Regions from separate parts of the Oleidesulfovibrio vietnamensis genome, predicted to be linked through region 2. Evidence: riboswitches for the same ligand, from Rfam matches in the RefSeq annotation. Region 2 holds a riboswitch; the other holds the start of a gene.
What was found. Region 2 has a riboswitch for cobalamin ahead of ACZ5D1_RS13565 (sirohydrochlorin cobaltochelatase). Riboswitches for the same ligand answer to the same signal wherever they lie in the genome.
Positions count from the first base shown of each region.

Region 1: another riboswitch for cobalamin. It lies ahead of metE (5-methyltetrahydropteroyltriglutamate--homocysteine S-methyltransferase); the one in region 2 lies ahead of ACZ5D1_RS13565 (sirohydrochlorin cobaltochelatase).

Region 1 is NZ_AP042419.1:1,530,185-1,534,603, forward strand. Features, by position in the region: gene ipdC (indolepyruvate/phenylpyruvate decarboxylase) at 1-818, shown strand, start outside; gene ACZ5D1_RS06685 (methyltransferase domain-containing protein) at 931-2,142, shown strand; cobalamin riboswitch at 2,281-2,453, shown strand; gene metE (5-methyltetrahydropteroyltriglutamate--homocysteine S-methyltransferase) at 2,571-4,419, shown strand, end outside.
Region 2 is NZ_AP042419.1:3,020,896-3,025,314, reverse strand. Features, by position in the region: gene ACZ5D1_RS13575 (ABC transporter ATP-binding protein) at 1-483, opposite strand, end outside; gene ACZ5D1_RS13570 (FecCD family ABC transporter permease) at 480-1,559, opposite strand; gene ACZ5D1_RS13565 (sirohydrochlorin cobaltochelatase) at 1,559-2,449, opposite strand; cobalamin riboswitch at 2,585-2,766, opposite strand; gene ACZ5D1_RS13560 (nucleoside recognition domain-containing protein) at 2,808-3,815, opposite strand; gene ACZ5D1_RS13555 (serine/threonine protein kinase) at 4,057-4,419, shown strand, end outside.

The DNA of each region.
Region 1 (4,419 bases), 1.5 Mb from region 2:
TCGGCGTGTCCGGAAGCCAGCTGGACCGCAGGCGTGTGATGCATGCGGAGGACAGACAGGTGCGTGTCGGCTACCATGTGTATCATGACATTCCGCTGGGAGCGCTGGTGGACCGTCTGCTGGCATTGCTGGATGACGGACAGGAAGCTGACATGGCTCTTTCGGGCTGCGGCGGTTCTTCTGACGACAGGGCATTGCAGGGGGCGGGACTCGCTGTGAATCCGCGGGGTTTCATGGCAGATGCCGCAGATATCACTCCCACGGATATAGCCGCGCTGCTTAATGATTTTTTTGCCTCGCACGGAGCAATGCCCGTTGCCAGCGATATAGGCGACTGCCTGTTCACCATGCTGAGCGTGGATGCCATTCCCATGGTGGCACCGGGGTATTATGCCAGCATGGGCTTCGGGGTGCCGGCGGGCATGGGGCTGCAGATAACGACAAAGGAGCGTTCGCTCATTCTGGTGGGCGACGGCGCTTTTCAGATGACCGGTATGGAACTGGGCAACTGCACGCGGCTGGGTATTGATCCCATCGTGCTGGTGTTTAATAATTCGTCGTGGGAAATGCTGCATGTCTTCCAGCCCGAGACAGCATACAGCAATCTGGGCGAATGGGATTTTGCCGCGGTGGCTGACGGTCTGGGTGGACGGGGGCACAGGGCCGCCACCCGTGCCGAGCTTGCACGTGCGCTGACACAGGCCCATGCCGAACGCGGACGTTTTCAGCTGATTGACGCCCGTCTGGCTCCGCATAGTCTGTCCCCCACGCTGGCCCGTTTTGTGGAAGGTGTGCGCAGATTCAGTTCGGGGCAATAAGCTGTTGTAATTATCAGATGGCGGCTCCGCGCCCGTGCGGAGCCGCTTTGTCAAACCGCCTGTATGCGGTTTCAACCTTGAACCCAACTCAGGGTGAGCAAAGAAGGAGTATATGCATGTAACGGATAACACGCTGGCAACCATTGAATTCACCCTTTGCTGGAACTGCGACCTTGCCTGCCACACCGAGCGCTATTGGGCACGCAGGGTCAACTTCTGGCGCGATATTTTTCCGCCCCGCATGCGTGAGGCTCTGGAGGGCTGCCGCACCGGAGACAGCATATTGCTGAAATACGCTCCCGGAGAGGCACTGCCGTCATATAACCCCGCCTACGTCTATTCTGTTCCGCACAATTCTTTCCGTTCCCGGTGCGTACCCGGATATCATCCGGTTCCCCGTGCCGGACGCTATTTCCCGCTGATGTTTTTTGCCTGTCTGCCGGGTGTTTTCGGAGGAGACATGCGCCCTGCCCGTATTGTGCGCATGGATTCGCGCTGCATGGTGGTCGATGCCAACCATCCGCTGGCCGGAAGAGCCTTCAGCATGGAGGCGCGTATTCTTGATCTTGCTGAAAAGACAGGGGAAACAGGCGGGCGCCTGACACACTGGCTGGAAGCTGTGGCGGACGGCGGTCCGGGTATTCAGGCGCGCATCAGCGGTGAACCTGTTGAGGTGCTGTCCGACCCGCATGCGTTCATGCGTTGCGATCAGGTGGACGACCGCGCTTTTTACAATGTGCCGCGCAGTGTGGACCATATAGACGCGCAGGCTTGCGCCCATCTGCGCGATGAAATAGCCCGCGTTGTTCCGCGTGGGGGCCGCGTGCTGGACCTCATGACGGGATGGCGTACCCATCTGCCCGCAGGGCATGCCGCTCATGTGACAGGACTGGGACTGGGCGAGGCGGAAATAAATGACAACCCCGTGCTGGATGAGCGCATTATGCATGACCTTAATGCCGATCCGCAGCTGCCTTTGCCGTCAGCGTCTTATGATGCCGTCATCTGCACACTTTCGGTCGAGTACCTTTTGCAGCCCGTGGCCGTATTGCGCGAAGCCGTGCGGGTGCTCAGGCCCGGCGGCATCATGGTGCTGGCAGTTTCTGACAGGTGGTTCCCCGGCAGAACAATACGCATCTGGCCGGAGTTGCATGAGTTTGAGCGGGCGGGGTTGATGGTGGACTTGCTGCAGGCGGCGGGCGGTCTGGAATCGTTCCGCACGGTGAGTGTACGCAACTGGCCGCGTCCGGCCGATGACCGGCATGCAGGCCGGATGGCGCTCAGCGATCCTGTGCACGTTGTTTCGGCAGTGCGCACGGCGTGATCTGCATGTGCAACGATCCAGTATAATTAACTTTCTATGTTTTCCGGTTGTTTTTCAGCCCGCCGTAACGGCGGGCTTTTTTGCGGCATTGTACACGCAGCACAATAAACTGGTTGCGTTTATCTTTATATTTGAATATTGATGAATCTTGATATTGTGATGTTTTGTGTATGGAAACGGAATGCGGTGCAAATCCGCAGCGGACGCGCCACTGTAACCGGCAAGCCCGGCCGACGTCACTGCCGCAGAGGCGGGAAGACTAGGTCATATGGGGCCGGAAGCCAGGAGACGACCATGCACAAGAGCACGGCAGTCTCGCGATTGGGCTGACACGTACCGGCGGCAGGTTGCTTGCCTGACCGCTGATGCATCCAGAGCTTGAATGTCGTTGCTCCTTTGATTCAACACCATAAAAGGAGTGACAGAGCATGATTATTCACAACCTGGGATTTCCCCGCATAGGCGCTTCGCGTGAGCTCAAGTTCGCGCTGGAGTCGTACTGGGCAGAACGCACCGGTGAAGATGCGCTGCAGTCCGTGGCCGCCGGTTTGCGGCAGCGGAACCTGCAGTGGCAGCACAAGCTGGACTATGTGCCTGTGGGCGATTTTTCGCTGTATGATCAGGTGCTGGATATGAGTTTTACCCTCGGCAATGTGCCTGAGCGTGTAAAAAATCTGCCCGGCGGCGATACGGAGGCGTATTTCAGGGTGGCCCGCGGTCGGGCTTCGGCCGGAGACACGCACACTGTACATGCGGGCGAGATGACCAAATGGTTTGATACCAACTACCACTACATTGTACCGGAATTCACCGCGCAGAGCCGTTTCCGGCTGGATGCAGACCGGCTGACCGGCCAGCTGAAAGAAGCTGCCCGCAGCGGGGTGCAGGCCAAGCCCGTGATTATCGGGCCTGTGACGTACCTGTGGCTGGGCAAGTCCAAAGACGGTTCGGACCGGCTGGCGCTGCTGGAAAAGTTGCTGCCGGTTTACAGAGAGCTGCTTGAAACTCTGGCGCAGAACGGTGCCGGATGGGTGCAGGTGGATGAACCTGTGCTGGTGACCGAGCTGGAAAAGCCGTGGCTTGATGCGCTGACTGATGCCTACCGCTATCTTGCCGGCACGCCGGTCAGTATTTTGCTGGCCACCTATTTCGGCACATTGCAGGGCAATCTCGAAACCCTTGCCGCGCTGCCCGTGGCCGGAGTCCATGTGGATGCCGTGCGCGGCAGGGATGAAGTAGAGCGTCTTGTGGCCGCACTGCCCGGTGAAACTGTTGTTTCGCTTGGTGTCATTGACGGCAGAAACGTCTGGAAGACCGATCTTGCGGCGCTGCTGGACTGGCTGGAACCTGTGGCAGGGCAGCTTAAGGACAGGCTCTGGCTGGCTCCTTCGTGTTCGCTGCTGCATGTGCCGGTAGACCTTGCCGCAGAAGACGCAATGGACAGTGAAGTGCGTTCATGGCTGGCGTTTGCGCTGCAAAAGCTGGAAGAACTGCACACGCTGGGAACAGCCCTGCGCAGCGGAAGAAACGCCGTTGCCGAAGAGCTGGCCCGTAACGCGCGCAGCATCGCTTCCCGCCGCGGTTCGGAGCGGGTGCGCAATGAAGCTGTACGCGCCAGGGTGGCATCGTTGTCCGGTCAGGCGGGAGACCGCAGCCAGCCCTATGAGCAGCGCTCTCTTGTGCAGCGCCGGATGCTGCAACTGCCGCTTTTTCCCACAACGACCATAGGCTCGTTTCCGCAGACGGCGGAGATTCGTGCCGTAAGACAGCAATACCGCAAGGGCGAGCTTTCACTTCAGGAATATGAAGAAGCCATGCGTGCCAACATCAGACATGTGGTGGCGCGGCAGGAAGAGCTTGGGCTGGATGTGCTTGTTCATGGCGAGGCCGAACGCAACGACATGGTGGAATATTTCGGCGAGCAGCTTTCCGGATACGTCTTCAGCCGTTTCGGCTGGGTGCAGTCCTACGGCTCACGCTGCGTCAAGCCGCCCATCCTGTACGGTGATATCGAGCGGCCTGCTCCCATGACGGTGAAATGGATAACCTATGCCGCTTCGCTGACCGGAAAGCCGGTGAAGGGTATGCTGACAGGGCCGGTGACCATGCTTAACTGGTCGTTCGTGCGCGATGATCAGCCCCGCGAGGATACCTGCCGTCAGCTTGCCGCGGCCATCCGCGATGAAGTGCTTGATCTTGAGAAGGCAGGTGTGGGCATCATTCAGATAGATGAAGCGGCTCTGCGCGAAGGAATGCCCCTGCGCCGCCCGGAATGGG
Region 2 (4,419 bases):
TGCTATGAGCACCCGCTGGAATTCTCCGCCGGAAAGCCTGCATGCCGGCCGTGAGGCAAACTGCGATGTGGCTGTCTGGCGCATGGCGTTTTCCGCGGCCTCGTTGTCTGCGGCGCTGTATCCGCCCAGAAAGGATATATAGGGATACCGTCCCATGAGTACCACGGAGCGCACCGGTATGTCAGGGACGATGTCAGGCCGTTGCGGTACCGAAGCCATTTTTTTTGCGCGGGTGCGGGCACAAAGCCCCGCGGCCGGAGTGAACTGCACTGCATCCTTTTCAGATGCAGCGGAGGCGGTGCGCAGCAGCACTTCGCCGCTGACCGGCGGCAGCACTCCGGAAAGGGTGAGCAGCAGGGTTGTTTTGCCGCTGCCGTTGGGGCCGAGCAGACCTGTCATTTCACCCTGTCTGATATGCAGGGAGATGTTGTGCAGTACAGGCGTTGTACCGTGGCCCAATGTGGCATTGCGCAGGCGTATCATAGGGCTGTTCCTGTATTGCGCCGTAGCAGCAGGCAGAAAAAAGGGCCCCCCAGCAGCGCGGTGACCACTCCCACGGGCAGTTCGGCCCCGCCGGAAAGCAGGGTGCGGGCCAGCACGTCGGACCAGAGCAGCAAAAGACCGCCTGTCAGCGCGCTGACCGCCAGCAGCGGCCGGTGCTCGGCGCCTATGACCATACGTACCAGATGCGGCACAACCAGCCCCACAAATCCTATCACCCCGCTGACCGCCACGGAGACGCCCGTAAGCGCTCCTGCTCCCAGCAGCAGCCACAACCGTACGCGTGAAGCATCCATGCCCAGCTGACGTGCCTGCACGTCGCCCAGCGACAGAATATCAAGCTCGCGCGAAAAACGGATGACGGGCAGCATACCCAGCACAAACCACGGCGTGAAAAGCATGACCTCATGCCAGCCGCGGCCCTGCAGACTGCCCATTATCCAGAATACGATGCTTGCCACCGATTCTTCGTCCAGTGATTTGACCAGCGATATGAGAGCGGAAAGGAACGTGGACACCACAATACCCGCAAGTACCAGCGTTTCGCGGCGCATGATGCCGCCCACGCGACCCAGTACAAGCACGGCCGCCAGCGCCGCGGTGGCACCGGTCAGGGCCGCGGCGGGCAGTATTCCCGCAGCGGGAAAAAACGGCAGGGCCATGGTGCCCAGCCCCCAGAAAAGTGCCACGGATGCGCCGAAAGCGGCTCCGGACGAAACGCCCAGCGTGAAAGGATCGGCCAGAGGGTTGCGCAGCAGCCCCTGATACACCGTGCCTGCCACCGCCAGCGAAGCGCCCACCAGCAGCGAGAGCACCACGCGGCCCAGACGCAGCTCAAGCACCACAACGGTCAGGGCGGGATTATCCTGCGCGGCTGCGGGCAGGGGGCCCAGACCGGCGGCATGCAGCAGCACGGCCGTCACGTCGGCAAACGCCACGGGAAACGCCCCCGCGTAACAGGCCAGAAACACCGAAACCGCACAGGCGGCCGACGCGGCGGCACAGCACAGCACCGGGCGGAGCGTGCGGCGTGTTACGGTGTTTCCGGCCCTGTTCATCAGTCATCCAGCCGGTTGTAGGCTTCTTTAAGGTGCTCAACCCATATGGCGCGGATGGCGGGCACAGCTGCCATGCCTTTCACCACGGGTACGGGGGTGATGCCGTGAGCGGCAAAAACACTTTTCCACGAATCGGGCTCGTCGCCTGCCATGTCGTTTACGGTATGGTCACCCGCCACCGACATGAGCGGAAGCAGGTAGGCTTTTTTGATACCTTTCTTTTTCAGCATGGCCAGCACGTCGTCAATTTCGGGGCTGCCTTCAACGGTGCCCACAAAGGCATTGGCATCTTTCTGCCACAGATAATACTGCAGGGCGGGGTAGAATGCATTGGCAGAATGACCGGTACCGTGGCCCATGAACACCACCGCCTCGTCTGCGGTACGTTCTGCGGGTACGGCGGTCATGACTGCATCGGCCACATTTTTCATGTCCTCTGCAGTGTACATGAGCGGCTTGCCGACTTCCACCTGCTTGATATTTTTGGGCATGCCCTCAAAACGTTCTGCGGTGTGCAGCAGGCCGAGGTATTCAAAGCCCGGAATCATGTGCAGCGACTGCACGGCCACGCGGTTGAACCCTGCATCGCCCAGACGGCCCAGTGCCACGGCGGGCGAATCCACCTGCAGGTTCTGCTCACTCGCCACAATGTCGCGCACCATGCGTGCCGTGTAAGCCCAGCGCACTTCAACACCGGGTATGGCGGCACGTACTTCGCGTTCCAGCGCTTCGTAGGGGGCGCGTGCTTCGGGCACGGTGCTGCCGAAGGTGGCAAGCAGGATGGCTTTTTTGTCGGGATGTGCGGCGCCGTGGCCGGCAAAAGCAGGCGCGGCAACGCACAGCAGGCAGCACGCGGTGACGAGCAGTCTGCACCATGAGCGCAGTTTCATGAAGGAAACCTCCAGAGAATCTGGGGCATTGATATAGTCACGGTAAAAATAAAGAGCGCTGCCTCCTGCATGGGCAGGAAGGGGCGCTCCGGTCACCGTGACGGACTTTTTGCGGCAAAGCCCCGTGCCCAAAAAGTCATCCTGTACACTCAGGCAGGTCTTCCGGCTTGTCCCGCGGCATCCGGCCTTCCCGGGAATTTTTCCCAGTGGCACGGTGTGGATGCGGCGTATCGTGGACTTACGGCGGCGGGTCCGCTCCCGACTTTAACGGGATTCCCTATCAAGCCCCGCAGGGCACCTGAATCGATTCGGGTTATATATGGCTGCGGCAGCATGTCAAGGCCGCAGCATGCAGGGGTTATGCCGCGAACAGCAGGTAGCAGCCTGTCACGGCCAGCAGGCTGGTGATGCGCAGAAACTGGCTTTGCAGCAGCAGCACAAGACCCAGACGCGGGGTGAATATGCCCGCGTGCGAAGGCAGCTGGTGCCGCAGAGCGCGGACGGGGGTTGCTGCAATGGTTCCCAGTATCAGCGCGGTGACTGTCTGGGCGGTGGTCAGCGACCCGGCATCCAGCAGGGCGCCCGCGGCCGCAATTCCTGATGTGAATTCCGCGGCCACGGCAAAAATAACCACGCTGGCCGCTTCTACAGGCAGAAAGCTCCATGACAGCCCCTGAGCGGCGGCCTGGCGCATGGCTTCGAATACGCCTGCCTGTGTAAGCGCATAAATGAGAAAATAGACCGGTGCCGTGAACAGGATGATGCGCGAAAAGCGTCTGCGGAACAGGGCTGCCACGCGGTTGAGGTCAAGCCTTCCGCTGTGTTCTGGTGCCGCAGACTGTCCGGACTGCCTGCGGTGCGCCGTTGCGCGGGCCCACGCAAGCAGTCCCAGAGTGCGGCACAGGGCGGCTGTGCCGTTAAGTGCAAGGTATATGGCCCCTGCCGTGCGTGTCATGGGCACCACTATAAAAAAAGTGGTGGGCAGATGCAGCAGAAAAACAGGCAGACCGGTGTTGATGAGATAGGCAATGCGCAGTTCGCGCAGAGAAATGCGCCCGTCACGCATGGCTTCCATAAGCATGGTGTTGGCCGCTGTGCCGGAAACGAACGCCGTGGCGAAAGCCGCGCCCGATGTCTGCCCCAGCCCGCCCCACCGTGTCAGCGGCCGGGCCAGCCGCGCCAGAAAGGGGGCCCAGCCGGCGCCTTCCACCACCAGCCCCACGGCCAGTCCCATGGCCAGATATATGAGCATGCGTATGAGCGGCCTGACAAGTTCGGGCCATGCATACTGCCAGTGCAGCAGCGCAGGGTCGGCGTGCAGAATGATGCCCAGTGCGGAGATTCCGCACAGCAGCGGAACAAACATAAGCGTTTTTCTGCCTCTGCCTGTCCGGCGTGAAGATATTTTTGCGGTAGAGCTTTGCTTTTGCATGGAGTCGGACATAGAGTGAAAGTAAGGATTAAGGGAGCATGGCCGGTTTCTGCCGGTCTGCATGCCTGCCGTCGGCCGTTGCGGGGCTGCCGGATGAAGCCTGTTTGACAGAAAACAGCACCCGTGGTGTAGTTTCAGCTTATTTGCAGGTATTGCAAAAGGATCGTCTGACAGCATGAAGACCAGATTCATACCTTCTGACAGGCCGGCGGGCAACCGGCTTTGCGTCATTTTTGCTCTGGCCGCTCTTTTTCTTGTGCTGCTGCCCGCGGCCGCTGCCGCAGAGAACGGGCGGGTGCTTGTGCTCAACTCCTACCACAGGGGCTTCCAGTGGTCCGATGCTGAAATGTCGGGCATCGAATCATGGTTCGTTGATTCTGACATCAAGCCGCAGCTGCATTTTGAATATATGGATTCCAAACGGATGGCGCCCGATGTGGCCACCCGTCATATGTTTGTCCTGCTGCGCGAAAAATATTCCAGAGACTATTTCGACGTGCTCATGGCGGCCGATGACAACGCCTTTGAATTGCTGCGG